One region of the Paenibacillus sp. TSA_86.1 genome, then DNA from elsewhere that is predicted to be linked to it. Evidence: riboswitches for the same ligand, from Rfam matches in the RefSeq annotation. Region 1 holds a riboswitch; the other holds the start of a gene.
The links. Region 1 has a riboswitch for thiamine pyrophosphate ahead of thiM (hydroxyethylthiazole kinase). Riboswitches for the same ligand answer to the same signal wherever they lie in the genome.
Positions count from the first base shown of each region.

Region 1 (8,050 bases):
TCCTTTGAACAGTGTTGGCACTTTGGAATAACGTGTATTCGTAATTCGGCCTTGGGTACTGCTGCTGTCTGTACGCATAATGGAATCTTTGACATTGGATATGTTGGAATTATCAAGCGTCATGTTGACCGCATAGGACGTTCCTCCATTTTGCCGCACCAGCTTGCCGATATCGTCTGCTCTGAAGTTTTTGATATTAATCGTACCCGAAGCATTCATCTGGAACACTTTATCGTATGCCTTGTATGCCGCACCACCTGTAATGTTCACCGTTCCTGACGATTTCAGCGTTAACGCATCCTCGCCTACATCCTGCCAGACGACGTTGGAGATATTACAGTTACCATAACAATGCACACCGTCTGCCGCTGGCGCACCAATGATGACATTTTTCAGTGTAGCGCCTGCTTCCAGCCGGAAGACCGGCTTCTGATTCTCTGCTTGAGAACCGTCACCCAAAGTGGATGGATTGGCAACAAAAGTTTTCCCCTGTCCATCGTACGTCGTGCCCTTAGGTACAACAATCGTTGAGTTTACAACCGTTGGCGCAGCCGCAGCGGGCATAACACCAAATATGGAAGCGACCAGACCAGCGGACAACAACAGCGTTAACATTTTTTTCATCACGAACATCCTCCCTTAATATAAGTGAATTCGTCTCCAAGCACACTGGCTTCTCTCACGGAACCGCAGAAGAGAACACTACTCGGAACCTGTCCTCATCCTACAAAACATGGGGGATTACAGGAATAATCCTGAGATTAGATTTACATTTTTTAGCATAATTCTGGATAACAATGGCTTGTTCATTGGATATAACTTCGTTGATATGTACCGATATTAACTCGTGATATGCTGCTTTTACCGTACCATTTCATCAAAAAAGCCCCTATTGTCTGATGAAGACATTAGGGGCATATAGGGTCTTGTCTATACTTAAGCAGACAAGTCCTTTCGTTAGAATTTATCCTATGATGTTCCACACCTTTTTAAGCTCCTGCTCCGAACCGCTGACGGTATCCGCACTTGCGGCAAAGTTCTTCTACCGCTTCCCGTTTGGAAAAACCGTACACCAGATTGTTTGCACGTTCTCCATCCACAATATCGGAAAAAGACTTCTCATGGATGTTCCCCAAGTTGATGACACCTTCTCCATCCAGACAGCATGGAACCACAGTTCCATCGACCAGCACAGCGGCTTGACTGCGGAGTGCATGGCAAAACCCTTTGCCATCATCTTCAGGTGCATCCAGACTTGGCCACTGGAATTCATGATCCTGATTCAGATATACGTTGGGTGCAATTTTCACACCGCTACCTGGAAGGACTTTTTCCTCAATCCGAAAGTCCAGATTGAATTCACGCTCGAGTACCTCAAGCGTCTCCCGATTTCGATTCATCTGAGCATTCGTGAAGTTATCCTGTGTCAGATTCCATAATCGGAACGAGACAATGACATTATGTTTCACCGCTTCACGCACAAAAGACAAAATGTTACGTAAGTATCCGTCGCGATCCGTAGAACCTTCATGACCGTCAAAGCTGTGCAACGAGAAATTCATCTGTCTCAGTGCAGGTTTACCCAATAATTTATGCTGTGTCTTCGGCAGCAGCGTGCCGTTCGTCGTAATGTTTACTTTAAATCCCTTGGCATGAGCCATATCCAGCAGCAGGTCAATTTTGGGATGAAGCAGCGGTTCCCCTTTGACGTGCAGGTAGATATGTTTCGTGTGTGGTTTGATCTGATCCAATATATTATTAAAGACTTCAGGGTCGATGAATCCTTTGGCTCGCTTCGTTTGTGGGCAAAAGCTGCATGCCAGATTACAGATGCTTGTAATTTCAATATATACTTTCTTGAACGTTTTCAACTCAGGGTCCCCATTCTGCCGGGAGGAACAACGGTCCTGCCCTCATTCGTAGTACGGCCATATGAGCCAATCCCCATTATATCGGGTTAAGGAGCCAAGGTAAATCGTAATCAGAGGATCCGTACAAAGTCCAGTATATTTTCATCTCTATTTCAAGACTCGAATGCCCTCCCTATTTACATTAAGCCAAGATGGATATATGCTGAGGACATAACTGCATATCTTGTACATTTGCACTGGGGGAGCCTTGCGGCTGAGACGAATACGACGATTCGGACCCTTTGAACCTGATCTGGATTATACCAGCGGAGGGAAGTGGGGCAGCTTTTATTGGCAGTGGATGATCTCTAGCCTTGATGGGGATCAACTTCAGTTCAAACGTATAGCTCTGCTCATTTCTCCGGAAATGGGCGGGGCTTTTTGTATTTTGTTCTAAATCAAAAGGAGGAAATGACGATGTCTTATCTTGAACGTGTACGATCACTCAATCCTTTGGTTCATAATATTACCAACCTTGTGGTTGCCCCTTTTACGGCAAATGGTCTGCTTGCCCTCGGCGCCTCTCCGTTTATGGCCTACGCCCATGAAGAAGTCGCTGACGTCGCTCGCATGGCTGGAGCAGTGGTGCTGAACATCGGCACATTGGATGAGAAGGTCGTTCAATCTATACGCCTGGCCGGACAATCGGCCAATGCGCATCATGTGCCTGTCGTGCTTGATCCTGTTGGCGCAGGAGCAACAGCATATCGCACGGATACGGTACAGATGCTGGTTCGTGAGCTTCGCCTTACGGTATTAAGAGGCAATGTCGCCGAAGTCGCTCATGTCATTGGTGTACCATGGAATATCAAAGGTGTGGATGCCGGAGCCGGCGAGGGAGACCGAATACGGATTGCGGAGCAGGCAGCGCAACAGCTTGATTGTATTGTCGTCATTACAGGCCAATACGATATTATTACAGACGGATATCATACCTTCCTCACAAACAACGGACATGTATTGCTCACCCAGGTTACCGGTGCAGGCTGCCTGCTCAGCTCGGTCATTGGCGCCTTTGCTGCGATAGCCGAGCCGGGACACGACATGCTGAACAGTGTGGTCGAGGCGACATCTTACTACGGTGTAGCCGCTGAACAGGCTGCAGTACGAACGGCTCATCAGGGGCCAGGCAACTTCCAGATTGAACTGTTAAATCAACTGGCGCAGGTGACACCTTCACTGTTATCTGAGCATGCACAAATTCGTCAGATTCGTGGAGGTGTACGATGAACATTGCTCAAGCGTTAACCATTGCCGGGTCTGATAACGGCGGGGGAGCCGGAATCCAGGCAGATCTCAAAACCTTTCAGGAACTTGGTGTATACGGAATGACGGTCATTACAGTAATTGCCGCACAGAATACAACCGGGGTTCAAGGTGTGTTTCCGATTGATTACGCCGGCATTGCCCAGCAGCTTGATTCAACGGGAGCCGACTTTCAGCCACGTGCAGTCAAGACAGGTATGCTGTATAGTGCCGAGATTATTCGTCTTGTTGCGACAAAATGGCAGCAATACGGCTGGTCTAATCTGGTGATTGATCCCGTGATGGTTGCCAAAGGCGGTGCGCCTCTGCTACAGCAAGAGGCAGTACAAGCACTCATTCAGGATCTACTCCCCCATGCCTTACTCACAACACCTAACATCCCGGAAGCCGAACTGCTCACCGGAATGTCTATTCGGAACCTGAGCGAGCGGGAGGAGGCCGCAAGGCAATTGGTGCAGATGGGCACGACGTATGCCTTGGTTAAAGGCGGACATGATACGGGAAGCGGTATGGTTGTCGATGTCCTGTATGACGGGCATTCCTTTCATTATTTGGAGAACCTTCGGGTAATGACACGTCATACACACGGAACCGGCTGCACGTTCTCTGCTGCGATTACCGCTGAACTCGCGAAGGGTTCTCCTGTTCTGGCTGCCGTTACGACCGCGCGAGCATTCATTCAGGCAGCCATTGAAGATGAGCTGGGATTCGGGACCGGGCACGGGCCAACGAATCACTTTGCGTACCAGCGCAGACAGCGAGGTGAACGCTGATGCGTAGATGGGATACGGAAGCGGTGCGCCGCACGCTGCAGTTGTATCTGGTGATGGGCAGCGTCAATACGGCGCGTGACCCGGTGGAGGTGCTCCGCCAGGCGATCACTGGCGGCATCACGCTGTTCCAGTTCCGGGAGAAGGGAACTGGTGCCCTGACAGGCGAAGCCCGCATAACGCTTGCGCTGCGGCTTCGCGAGGTGTGCAGCCAGCACGGGATACCGTTCATCGTGAACGATGATGTGGAGCTGGCTGTGGCGGTAGAGGCCGACGGCGTGCACGTCGGCCAGGACGATGCGGACGCGGCGCTGGTACGCGCCCGCATCGGCGATGGGCGGATGCTTGGCGTATCCGCCCACTCCGCCCTTGAAGCCCGCCGTGCGATGCAGGCGAGCGCAGACTATCTTGGCGTCGGGCCGATGTACCCGACGCGATCCAAAGCGGATGCCCACGCTGTGCTGGGCCCCGCCGGGGTTGCGGAACTGCGCGCCGCAGGCATCGCAGTTCCGGTAGTTGGTATCGGTGGCATTACGCCCGATACCGCGGCCGCCGTGATGGCGGCTGGAGCCGACGGCGTAGCCGTCATCTCCGCCATCGCGGGTGCGGCCGATGTGTGCGCAGCGGCTGCACAGCTCGCTGCGATCACGCTTAGGGAGCAGTCATAGCCACGCTCCCTAAGCACCAACCCATGAAGAAGGATGCGGCCTTGCAGGCCCGCATCCTTCTTTACTCTTCTGGATACTTTTGCTCTCTTGTATCCTCTTCTACTCTTTTGCTTAATTCCTATCTCTTTGCACCTCTTTGTATTCCCTGCTCTCTCCTTGTATCCCCCTCATGCCAAAGCCTATACTTTCCCCCACCCTCTCCTCATTTCACACCTGGAATTTCATCGTACTCTCTCTCCAAGGTATGCACCCTTGATTATTCAATGTAAGTGTGTGTAGTATATTAGTAATTTCCCCCTAGTCACCTATATCATAAAAGGAAGTGCTAAATTGGATCAGATCGATAGAAACATCCTGTTTCATATGGAAAATCAGGCTAGATTGTCCATGACCGAATTAGGAAAGCTCGTGGGACTCTCACAGCCAGCCGTTACGGAACGTGTAAAACGACTCGAAGAAAGTGGTGTTATTGAGGAATATCGCACCGTCATTAATCCGCAAAAATTAGGAAAACTAAGTACATCCTATCTACTTTTTCATACCAGAGAATGTACTGCTTTCCTTGATTTCTGCCATTCTTCGCCTGAAGTTGTAGAATGTTATCGCGTAAGCGGAGAACACAACTATTTATTGAAAGTCATGACAGATTCTATCGCGGACTTAGAAGCGTTTGGAGACCGATGTGACAAATACGGAACCTACACCACACTTATCGCGATGTCTTCGCCTATTGCTCATAAAAACTTGATTGAAGAAAATCATCCACCCATCTGAGCAGTACATACTCATTGAAAGACTGCCCAATAATCTGTTCCTGTTTCAGGCAGTCTTTCATATAAAGCAGGAGCCGTTCTAGAAGGAAGCCCTAACTTACTAAGCATATCGGATCTGAATATCCGCTTTCAGCGTACTTTGGGAAATCCATGTTTTTGGGCAGATAACGCAACAAGAAGGGCAATTAGCAGCAAAAGAATCAATGAGCCAGGTAGGGATCTGGCTCCCGTCCAATGAAGCAGGATAGCCCCAACCATTCCTCCCGCGCCGATTCCGAGATTCCAGGCTGTTACCAGCATCGATTGAGCGATATCCGCGCTTTGGCCTCCTGCATGTGCAATGGCTGTCTGGAGCAATGTCGCTGCTCCGCCAAAGGTCATTCCCCATGCGATAACACCTGCAACGATGACAACCGGCTGATCTATCCAGATACCCATTGCTGCTGAGGCAAGGGCAAATATGGCGATGCTTGATAAAACCAATATTCTCATGTAACGATCAATCAGCAGCCCAATAACCCAGATGCCAACCACTGAAGTCGCGCCGAATATTAGCAAAATCAGGTCTACCCTGTCGGCCAGTGATGTGTTGGCCAGGAAAGGAGAAATGTAGGTATATAAGATATTGTGAGCTAACACCCAGGTAAGGACAACAAACAGAATGGGCCGAACCCCAGGGATGAATAAGATTTTACGCAATGGGAGTTGTTCCTGTCTCGGTTCTCCCTCATAATCTGGAACTTTCCAGAGCACCCATGCGATGAGGGCTAGCGTTAATAAGGATACTGTTCCAAAGATCAAGCGCCAGCCTGCATACGTTACGAAAAATGTTCCTATCGGAACCCCGAGCGCCAATGCCAAAGGTGTCCCGACCATAGCGACGGCCATGGCCTTTCCTTTTAATGACTCAGGCACCATACGGCGTGCATACCCTGCAGTCATTCCCCAGAGCACTCCCGCTGCTACTCCTGCACAGAATCGTGTGATTAACGTTATAACATACACCGAAGATAGAGCTGTTACCGTGTTAAATACCAGAAAACCTGCGATACAGAGTAGTAAAAGCGGTCTTCGTCTCCAGCCTCGTGTTGCCGTGGTCAACGGTATGGCAGCGAGTAGGGAGCCCACTGCATATAATGTAACCAGTTGTCCGGCTAGCGCCTGCGTTACGCCAAGATCATTCGCAATCTGGGGGAGTAGTCCAGCAGGGAGACTTTCTGTAAGGATGCAGATAAATCCTGCCATAGCTAACGCCAGTAGAGCTGCCCATGGGAGGCTTTCTTTTTTAACAAATGTGTCACCTTTGGTAGGAACCATTCCATTCGAAATCACAAAATTCTACTCCTTTGTTCTGTATTTTAGACAGGTCATATGCTTAATTCCTATCTTTGATAAGCTTACAGAAATAAGCACTCTGTTTGCATACAGCATTAAAGGCAGTGGAACTTTATTACAAAGGAAAACCACTTTTTTCAGAAGGTTTACTTTTAAATTTAATGTTCGCCTTAATTTAATAAAAAATAACGTTGAATACTCATTCTCACCAAATTGGTAACCTACTGCTAGTCACAAATAACCTGTTGACTCTCACGTAACGTGACATTGTACAATTCATGGTGTAAGGAGGTTTCACCCATGGCCATGAAAGTAAAAGAAGTCTCCGAGCTTGCTTCCATCAGTGTGCGCACACTGCATCACTATGACGAGATTGGATTGCTTGTCCCGGACGAGACCACTTCTGCCGGATATCGAATGTATTCCGATGCCAATCTGGAACGATTACAGCAGATTTTATTTTTCAAAGAGCTCGGCTTCTCGCTGAAACAAATCAAAAACATTATAGATGATCCCGCCTTCAACGCGGAGGAAGCACTGCACATGCACAAGCTCATTTTGCTGGAAAAACGCCAGCGTCTGGATCAGATGATTGCCACCATCGATAAAACCGTATTACACCTAAAAGGAGAGATTAAGATGACCCCTAAAGAACAATTTCAGGGTTTTGATTTTAGTCAAAATCCGTTCGAACAGGAAGCCCGTCAACGCTGGGGCGATCATGCGGTCAATGAAGCAAACCAGAAACTAATGCATCAGCCTGCTGACAAACAAAAAGAACTATCTAATCAGATGAATGATATGTTCAGACGATTGGCAGCACTTCGCCACATAGCGCCCGAATCTGCTGAAGTACAAGCCGAGATTAAACAGTGGTACATGACTCTGAATCAAATCGGGAGCTATTCCCCAGAAGCCTTCAAAGCACTTGGTCAGATGTATGTGGATGATGAACGTTTCACGCAGAATATCGATCAGTTTGGTGAAGGGCTCGCGCAATTCATGGCTAATGCCATGGCTGCATTTACTGACACCCGAATATAAGATAACACCCTACACCTGAAGATCTGATTCACTCCCCTTCCTACAGCAAAAAGGACGCAACGCCCTTCAGGCGTTACGTCCTTTTTTTAATTTTTAATCTAACCTTACGCTCTTGGTGCTTGATCCGAGGTAGATGCTTCTGATGCCATACTTGTTTTCGCCATCCGGCCTGGAATTTGCCAAGCCGATACAATCGCGAGTGCGATGAACAACCAATCTGTTGGCTCGCTGAAATATTCCTTAATCGTTTCCGTAAACGCACTAATCATTTCTCCATCAAACAC
Region 1 covers NZ_JBQZGE010000019.1:86,460-94,509, forward strand. The annotation lists gene ACUTVW_RS24515 (pectate lyase) at 1-624, opposite strand, end outside; gene ACUTVW_RS24520 (radical SAM/SPASM domain-containing protein) at 990-1,871, opposite strand; TPP riboswitch at 2,100-2,202, shown strand; gene thiM (hydroxyethylthiazole kinase) at 2,328-3,140, shown strand; gene thiD (bifunctional hydroxymethylpyrimidine kinase/phosphomethylpyrimidine kinase) at 3,137-3,949, shown strand; gene thiE (thiamine phosphate synthase) at 3,949-4,614, shown strand; gene ACUTVW_RS24540 (Lrp/AsnC family transcriptional regulator) at 4,945-5,388, shown strand; gene ACUTVW_RS24545 (MFS transporter) at 5,517-6,704, opposite strand; gene ACUTVW_RS24550 (MerR family transcriptional regulator) at 7,023-7,766, shown strand; gene ACUTVW_RS24555 (hypothetical protein) at 7,871-8,050, opposite strand, start outside.

Region 2 (8,050 bases), on a different contig from region 1:
CCATGATTCCAGTTGAGTTAGACGGGAACTATCAAACTGAATATAAACGAAGTGCATCCGGAGAGTTGTTAAAGCTTTCTTTTTGGAAGGAGGTAGAGAGATAGTGCTCAATGGAGCATCCAAGTTGTTTGCGGTTTTGCTTGCTGTGCTTCTGCTCTATGTGTATCCTGCGGCTGAGACTGCCGAACGTCAGGATGATATTGCGCGCATGACGGCGACCCGGAGTGTCACAAGGTTTGTAGATGCCGTCCGAACGAAGGGGTATATCTCACCTCGAATGCTGGCGGAATTCCAAGAGCAGTTAGCCCAAACAGGCAACAACTATGATATCTCACTAGAACATTTACATAAAAAGTATGTGCCTCACTATATAGATCCAATGAATCAAAGCAGTTTCACAGGCACATATGAGGTTGTTCATGATGCATACTATTTGTCCCAGATCCGAGAACGCCTATACCCGTTGTCCAGCACATTGTCCCTGGATGACCCTGGGCGGAGATATACGCTAAACATGGGTGATTTCTTCACCGTCAGTCTTAAAAGCACGAATCGCACACCGTCCATGATAATACGTGAATTGTTGCAAGGCACTGCCCAAGCTGCTGCGGTTTTTGCTTCTTATGGGGGTATGGTACTGAATGAAGATTACTGAGCTTTCCATTGTGTTTGTACTTATTTTCTTTCCGCTCTTTTACATACTTACGTTCCATATGCATGATGCACATAAGGCCAATGAATTGGCTTACCGATACCAAAGAGCACTTCAAACTGCCGTAATGGATGCTGCCGCAGTTATGCACCAGAATGAAAAACAAGATGCTGAAGCAGGCTATGATTCTGCCAAGTTCGTGAAGGCGGATAAGGAGCTGGCTTTGTCCACCTTTACCCGGACGATGGCATTAAACATGGGAATACGGGATGACAAGGTGGCAATCCAACATATGTTGGATTATATCCCGGCGATCATTATTCTGGATTATGACGGTTATTATATTTTTGCTAAGGAAGCGGAGATGACTGGGACAATGGAAGTGTCTTTCAGACAGGTGTGGAGCCCGAAAAAACCGTATACATATTCCGATTCGGACGGCAACAGCATTAATTTCACACTTGACGGTTATGTATATGCTTATGATGCTGGTGCAGGGAAATGGATCGAAGGATTTCAGCATGAATTGGCCACGAGTTCAACCATTACCCTGCTTCAGGATTCAACGCTTTTTGAACAAGTACGGCGCGGCCGGATCGTGACCCGTGTACAGGATGAGTTAGCAGACGTAATCAATCGCCATAATGAGTTCGCGAGGAAAAATGGTGTATCTTATTTGTTTACGATGCCTCTGATCTCACAAGAAGATTGGTACAATTCGATCAATGATACAGGAATCATGGCTTTTATACAGGGCATTGCTGTAGGGGATCAGAAGATTAATAATTTTGCGATTGGCGGGGGTAGACTGGTCAAAAAAACAGCAATTGTTGGCGGAATCGATCCCGCTACAGGGATAAAATATCATTATCCAGCGACCTGTAAGCCAGGTTTTCGTGCTGAAGAGGTATTTACGACTGCAAAGCAGGCAGCCTACAGGGGTTACTTTGAATATGATTGCTCTGCCCAATTTTCATTACTTTCAGAAAAGACTGAACCTGTGCTAGAATAGGGGTTTGAAACGGTAACTAAAAGTAATGTAAATAGATAGGAGCAATCTCATCATATGAGTTTATTGTCAGTAGAGAACGTTAGTCACAATTTTGGAGACCGTACGTTGTTTAAAAATGTTTCTTTTCGTCTACTCGCCGGAGAACGAGTTGGGTTTGTTGGAGCAAATGGTGCCGGAAAATCAACACTCATGAATATTCTGACGGGAAAACTGCTTAAGGATAGCGGTAAAGTGGAGTGGACACCTAAGGTCCGTTATGGTTATCTTGATCAACACACGAAGTTAACACCAGGCAAGACCATTCGTGATGTGCTCAAAGATGCTTTTCTCCCATTGTTAGAACTGGAAAAGGACATGATGGTGATTACGGATCAGATGGCTGATGCCGATCCAGACAAGCTGGAACAATTGCTTGAAGAGATGGGCGAGATTCAGGAGCAGCTGGAACAGGGTGATTTTTATCTGATTGATGTGAAAGTGGAGGAAATGGCAAATGGTTTGGGATTGAATGCCATCGGTCTTGATCGGGATGTTGCCGCTCTTAGTGGTGGACAACGCACGAAGGTACTTCTCGCGAAGTTATTATTGGAGAAACCTACGGCCCTACTGTTGGATGAGCCGACTAACTATCTGGATGTAGAGCATATTGAGTGGCTGACACGATATCTGAAAGACTATCCATATGCCTTTCTGCTGATCTCTCATGATACGGAGTTCATGAATGAAGTTGTTAATGTCATCTATCATTTGGAGTTTGCCAAATTGACGCGGTACGCTGCCAACTATGATAAATTCCTGGAGATGGCGGGTATGCAGAAAGCACAGCACATCGATGCCTATGAAAAGCAGCAGGAATTCATCAAAAAGCAAGAAGATTTTATTCAGCGCAACAAGGCTCGGGCTTCAACATCAGGCCGGGCGAAAAGCCGTGAAAAACAACTCGGCAAAATTGAGCGTATTGATCGTCCAGACGAAGCTGCGAAACCAACATTTAAGTTCAAGGATGCTCGTGCGAGTAGCAAAACTGTTTTTGAAGGTATCGACTTTGAAATCGGTTATACGTATCCGCTATTACCCAAGATGACAATGACGATTGAACGTGGAGAAAAGATTGCCATTGTGGGATGTAACGGTGTAGGCAAATCAACACTTCTCAAAACAATTCTGGGTAAAGTTGCGCCAATCAGCGGTAAAACATTCCTTGGAGATTATTTGGAGACAGCTTACTTCGAACAGGAAGTGCGCGCTGGAAATATTACACCGATCGACGACGTGTGGAATGAATTTTCTCACCTGACACAGAATGAAGTGCGAGGTCATCTTGCGCGTTGCGGTCTCAAAAATGAACATATCACTCGTCCGCTTAACATGCTGAGCGGAGGAGAGCAGGCTAAAGTTAGATTGTGTAAACTGCTGATGCGTGAGAGCAACTGGGTTTTGTTTGACGAGCCGACGAACCATCTGGATGTAACGGCGAAGGCTGAACTGCAGCGTGCGTTGCAGGAATACAAGGGAACCGTTTTGCTTGTATCTCACGAACCGGATTTTTATGAAGGCTGGGTCACCAAAACGTGGAATGTAGAAGAGTGGTCTGAAAAAGCACAATGACAAAAAAAACCGGTTGTGGTAATATAGGCTACAACTTCATATGAACACTAGGGGGGCCGCACGATGCGGCTGAGATGGAAGAATGCGATTCCGGACCCTTCGCACCTGATCTGGATCATACCAGCGTAGGGAAGTGGCGCGTTTCAGCGAAAACGATAGTATATGATTCTTCAATGGAAAACGGGATCTTTACTACATCGTGATGCATGCATTTCAATACTCGAACAGACAGTTATAGGGTTACCTATTACACTGTTTATCAGGTATTGTCGAATGTTTGTTATTGAACTGAATCTTAGTTTATACGCAGCCACTCCCCTACGGGAGTGGCTTTTTTGGATTCTATATTTGTTGCGTTTGTATGTTACGTCATTCGAAGCTTGGTGTTGAAAGGAGGGAGAACGAGGTTGTCTATCATGATGTTTGAGGACAAGTCAAAAGTATCGGATGAACAATTAAGAAACAACTCTCTTTTTGAGCTGCATGTAATATCCAGCAATAGAGGGGATCAAGAAGCCACGCTGAAGGCAGCTAAAGAAATTTGGCCTTGGGCGGATTATATTCATATCCGGGAACAGCAGCTTCCGTTACACGAGAAGTTAAACTGGGCCAGATTGATGGTCGAGTCTGGTGTCCCAGTTTCTCGGATTGTAATCAACGGTGCGAACCGGTTTACGGCTGAGGATGCTTGTTATCAAGGGGTGCATTGGAGCCAAGACATGTTACACAAGGCGAAAATGACGTTGGAACCCGGAAACAGGCATGATCTACAGCCCCGTCTGGGGGTATCTGTACATTCAATTCATGAGGCGAAAATTGCAGAAGAGTATGGCGCAGATTACCTTTTTTTCGGGCATGTATATGCAAGTGCAAGCAAACCGGATATAACTCCAAGAGGATTAGAAGCATTGGCGGAAGTATGCTCGGGTGTGATTGTACCTGTTATGGCAATCGGGGGCATTCAGCCGGATAACATTCGAGCTGTCAGGTCTGCGGGAGCCAGGGGAGCCGCTGTGATCTCAGGTGTACTTCAACATGAAAATCCTGCTCATGCAGCAGCTCTTTTAAAACAGTCTGTGGAAACGTGAAAGTGAATGCTGCTCAATGCTCAATCAAGGGGATGAGAGAATGGAACAGAGAGGAATGGGCCAACCCGAAGGTGTTACCGCACCCTCGTGTGATCAACATCGGTTAATGATGATGTCCACATCCGATACTCCAACTGAATTACGGGGAGTTTTTCATGCAGAAACAATTGTTGTAGGTGGTGGAATAGTAGGCTGTGCAATTGCTTTTGAATTGGCATCCAGAGGGCAGGAGGTGCTTCTTGTTGAGCAATCAGAGATTGCCGGTGGAACTTCCTCCGCAGCTGCCGGCATGCTCGCAGCAGATAGTGAAGATTTTGCACATCCAATTCTAGCACAGGCGGCATATGACAGCAGAGAATTGTTGCATAAGCAAAAAGATCAAATATCCGCTCTTACAGATATGGATGTTGGCTTGAGGCGCAGCGGGTTCATCACCCCATTTCGATCATATAGTGATTTAAGTCAATACAAGGATAAACGAAATGCCTCTTCGGATTCGGGGCAGCATTGGTGGGATCGGAGTAAGGTGCAACGGGAAGTGGCATGGTTGAATCGGGAAACGTACGGGGCGTATTACAAACCATTGGAGAGTGAAGTTTTACCTGTATCGTTGACCAGAGCCTATGCGAGGTCGGCTCAAATGATGGGTGCCCGGATCTGGGAAGGGGTTCAAGATGTTCGTCTATTAGTGAACAATGATCGAGTGCGAGGGATTACAACTGCCAAGGGAGAGATAACTTGTAAACATGTGATCGTGGCTGCTGGTTTGCAGGGGGATCTACTGATGCATCAAGTGGGAGTGACCTTGCCTTCAAGTCCGGTGAAAGGTGAAATGATTGCTATTCGGTTTCCTGCAGAACAAACAGCATACAGACCTGATCGAACGGTATATGCAGAAGACGTCTATATCGTTCCGAAGGCCAATGGAGAAGTATGGATCGGAGCGACCAGTCTGCCAGGAAGAAAAGATCACAGCGTATCTGCTAATTGTGTGCAACGATTACTTGGTGCGGCAAGTTATTGGGTTCCGGGAATCAAGGAGGCAGACTTTTTGCGGGCATGGGCAGGTGTAAGACCATCTACTCCGGATGGAATTCCATATATAGGAAGATGTGGACAAATTACTGGTTTGTACGCGGCCTATGGTCATTTTCGCAATGGAATATTACTTAGTGCGATAACAGGTCGCTGGATTGCAGATATGCTGGAGGGTAAAAGTGCAGAAGAGATCGGCATTGAAGCATTGTCGCCTGATCGAATGAACAGAAGGGGAGTTATGCTGTGAATATTATCGTGAATGGTCAGAAGATGCAGGTTGACGACGGGTTAAATCGTGTTGACAAATTACTGCAATCATTCAACTTGCAAGTAAAAACGGTGGTGGTTGAGTTGAATCGTAATATTTTGACCAAAGATCATCATGAAACAACAACGTTAAGAGAAGGCGATCGGATTGAGATTGTTCATTTTGTCGGAGGCGGCTAAGCAAGGGGATTCATAGGCAAGTGGTTGAAACTTGTAAAATCGTAGTTGTGATCGAATCTTATTAAATACTAGGAGGATTAATGATGTTAAGTATTGGTAAATATGCATTTGAATCGAGATTGCTCCTGGGAACAGGCAAGTTTCCGGATTTGGAAGTGCAGAGCCAAGCTGTGGAGGCTTCAGGTACAGAGGTATTAACCTTTGCGGTACGTCGTTTGAATCTGGAGGAGAGTGGCAAGCAGCACTTTCTGGATACGCTCGATCTAAGCAAGTATACGCTGCTACCTAATACCGCAGGGGCTTCGACTGCAGAGGAGGCAGTAAGAATTGCCGAGCTTGCACGAGCTTCGGGGCTTTGTGATATGATAAAAGTCGAAGTCATCGGAGACGGAGTAACGTTACTGCCTGATCCGCTTGAAACGTACAAGGCTTGCCGCATTTTGCTCGAAAAAGGATTCACTGTGCTGCCTTATATCTCGGACGACGTCATTTTAGCTAAACGACTCCAGTTGCTGGGCGTACATGCAGTCATGCCGGGAGCTTCTCCGATCGGTGCAGGCAGAGGTATTATTAATCCGTATAATCTGGAGATCATCATAGAACAGGCGGTAGTGCCTGTAATTGTGGATGCAGGTTTACGTTCGCCCAAAGATGTTGCTTATGCGATGGAACTTGGGGCAGACGGCGTTCTGCTTAACACGGCTGTATCAGGGTCCAACAATCCCGTTACTATGGCAAAAGCCATGCGACTTGGGGTTGAAGCAGGCAGACTGGCTTACGAATCAGGCATGATTCCAATAAAACGTTATGCTGCGGCAAGCAGTCCGGTGGAAGGAATGGTTCATACATGACAGATCAGTTACATCACGCGGAGCAGTCCGATCGATATTCCAGACAGGAACGATATGCGCCGCTCGGCAAAGAAGGTCAAGCAAGATTAAAGGCTAGCAAGGTTCTCATTATTGGAGCCGGGGCACTCGGAACAGGTATTGCAGAAACGCTGGTCCGTTCCGGTGTTGGACAGATTACGATTGTAGACCGGGACTATGTGGAATGGAGCAACCTGCAGCGGCAACAACTTTATGTGGAGCAGGACGCCATAGAACGTATGCCTAAAGCTATGGCGGCGGCCAAACGTCTAACAGCAATTAATTCAACAGTTCGCATCGAAGCCAAAGTGATGGATGTGCGAGTGGGCGAACTGGAAGAACTCGTTGGGCATGCCGATCTAATCATGGATGCAACGGATAATTTTGATACAAGACTGCTTATTAATGATATGGCGCAGAAACATCAAATCCCTTGGATATACGGGGGATGTGTCGGAAGTTACGGTATTACGTATACGTTTTTGCCTGGTGATACACCTTGCTTGAACTGCCTTCTGGGAGAAGTACCTCTCGGTGGGGATACGTGTGACACGTCTGGCATTATTCCTCAAGCGGTGCAGATGGTGACAGCCAATCAGACAGCGGAAGCGATGAAATTGCTAAGTGGTAATACAGCTGCTCTTAGACGTAAACTGTTGTCATTTGATGTGTGGAGGAACGAGTACATATCCATCAATGTAGATGGGGCGAAAAAACGGGATTGTGCTTCATGCAGCCCATCAGCCACGTATCCGTTTCTTTCTGCATCCAATCTTGAGAAAACCGATGTGTTGTGTGGCAGGGACACGGTTCAGATTCGGCCCGCCCGCCGCATGCAGCTGGATCTTCCGCAGACAGCAGACCGATTGGAACGGCTTGGGGAGGGGAAAGTGGAAAGTAATCCTTTTCTGGTGTCATTCACAACAGGTGATCATCGATTGGTCATTTTTCGGGATGGTCGCGTACTTGTTCATGGAACAAAAGATACGGCAGAAGCACGTACATTGGTTCATCGCTATTTTGGCTGAATAACATTAATCATTTGGCTTAACACCTTCATGACTGAAAATGTCTGTTCCCGGCGGGAATGGACTTTTTCTTTTTATGGCATCCTAACTGTACAATCCATGCCAAGTAGCGACGGAATACAGACGGGCCGGGTGAAAAAAAGGATGAAAACAGCCATCATAGTAGTGGGGACTGGTGAGTTGGTGAACCGGATCATGCACATCATGCAAGACGAAGGTTATGAAGTGAAGCACATCGAATGGTCTGAGTTGAATGAGAAGGGTGATATGAAATCGACTCGTGCACGTTTGATCATTTTGATTGATGA
Region 2 covers NZ_JBQZGE010000004.1:300,302-308,351, forward strand. The annotation lists gene ACUTVW_RS12545 (hypothetical protein) at 1-104, shown strand, start outside; gene ACUTVW_RS12550 (hypothetical protein) at 104-655, shown strand; gene ACUTVW_RS12555 (hypothetical protein) at 642-1,664, shown strand; gene ACUTVW_RS12560 (ABC-F family ATP-binding cassette domain-containing protein) at 1,719-3,272, shown strand; TPP riboswitch at 3,312-3,421, shown strand; gene ACUTVW_RS12565 (thiamine phosphate synthase) at 3,689-4,360, shown strand; gene thiO (glycine oxidase ThiO) at 4,401-5,645, shown strand; gene thiS (sulfur carrier protein ThiS) at 5,642-5,845, shown strand; gene ACUTVW_RS12580 (thiazole synthase) at 5,929-6,696, shown strand; gene ACUTVW_RS12585 (ThiF family adenylyltransferase) at 6,693-7,742, shown strand; gene ACUTVW_RS12590 (winged helix-turn-helix domain-containing protein) at 7,887-8,050, shown strand, end outside.
Region 2: linked by a shared signal. The riboswitch ahead of ACUTVW_RS12565 (thiamine phosphate synthase) and the one ahead of thiM (hydroxyethylthiazole kinase) in region 1 are both predicted to bind thiamine pyrophosphate.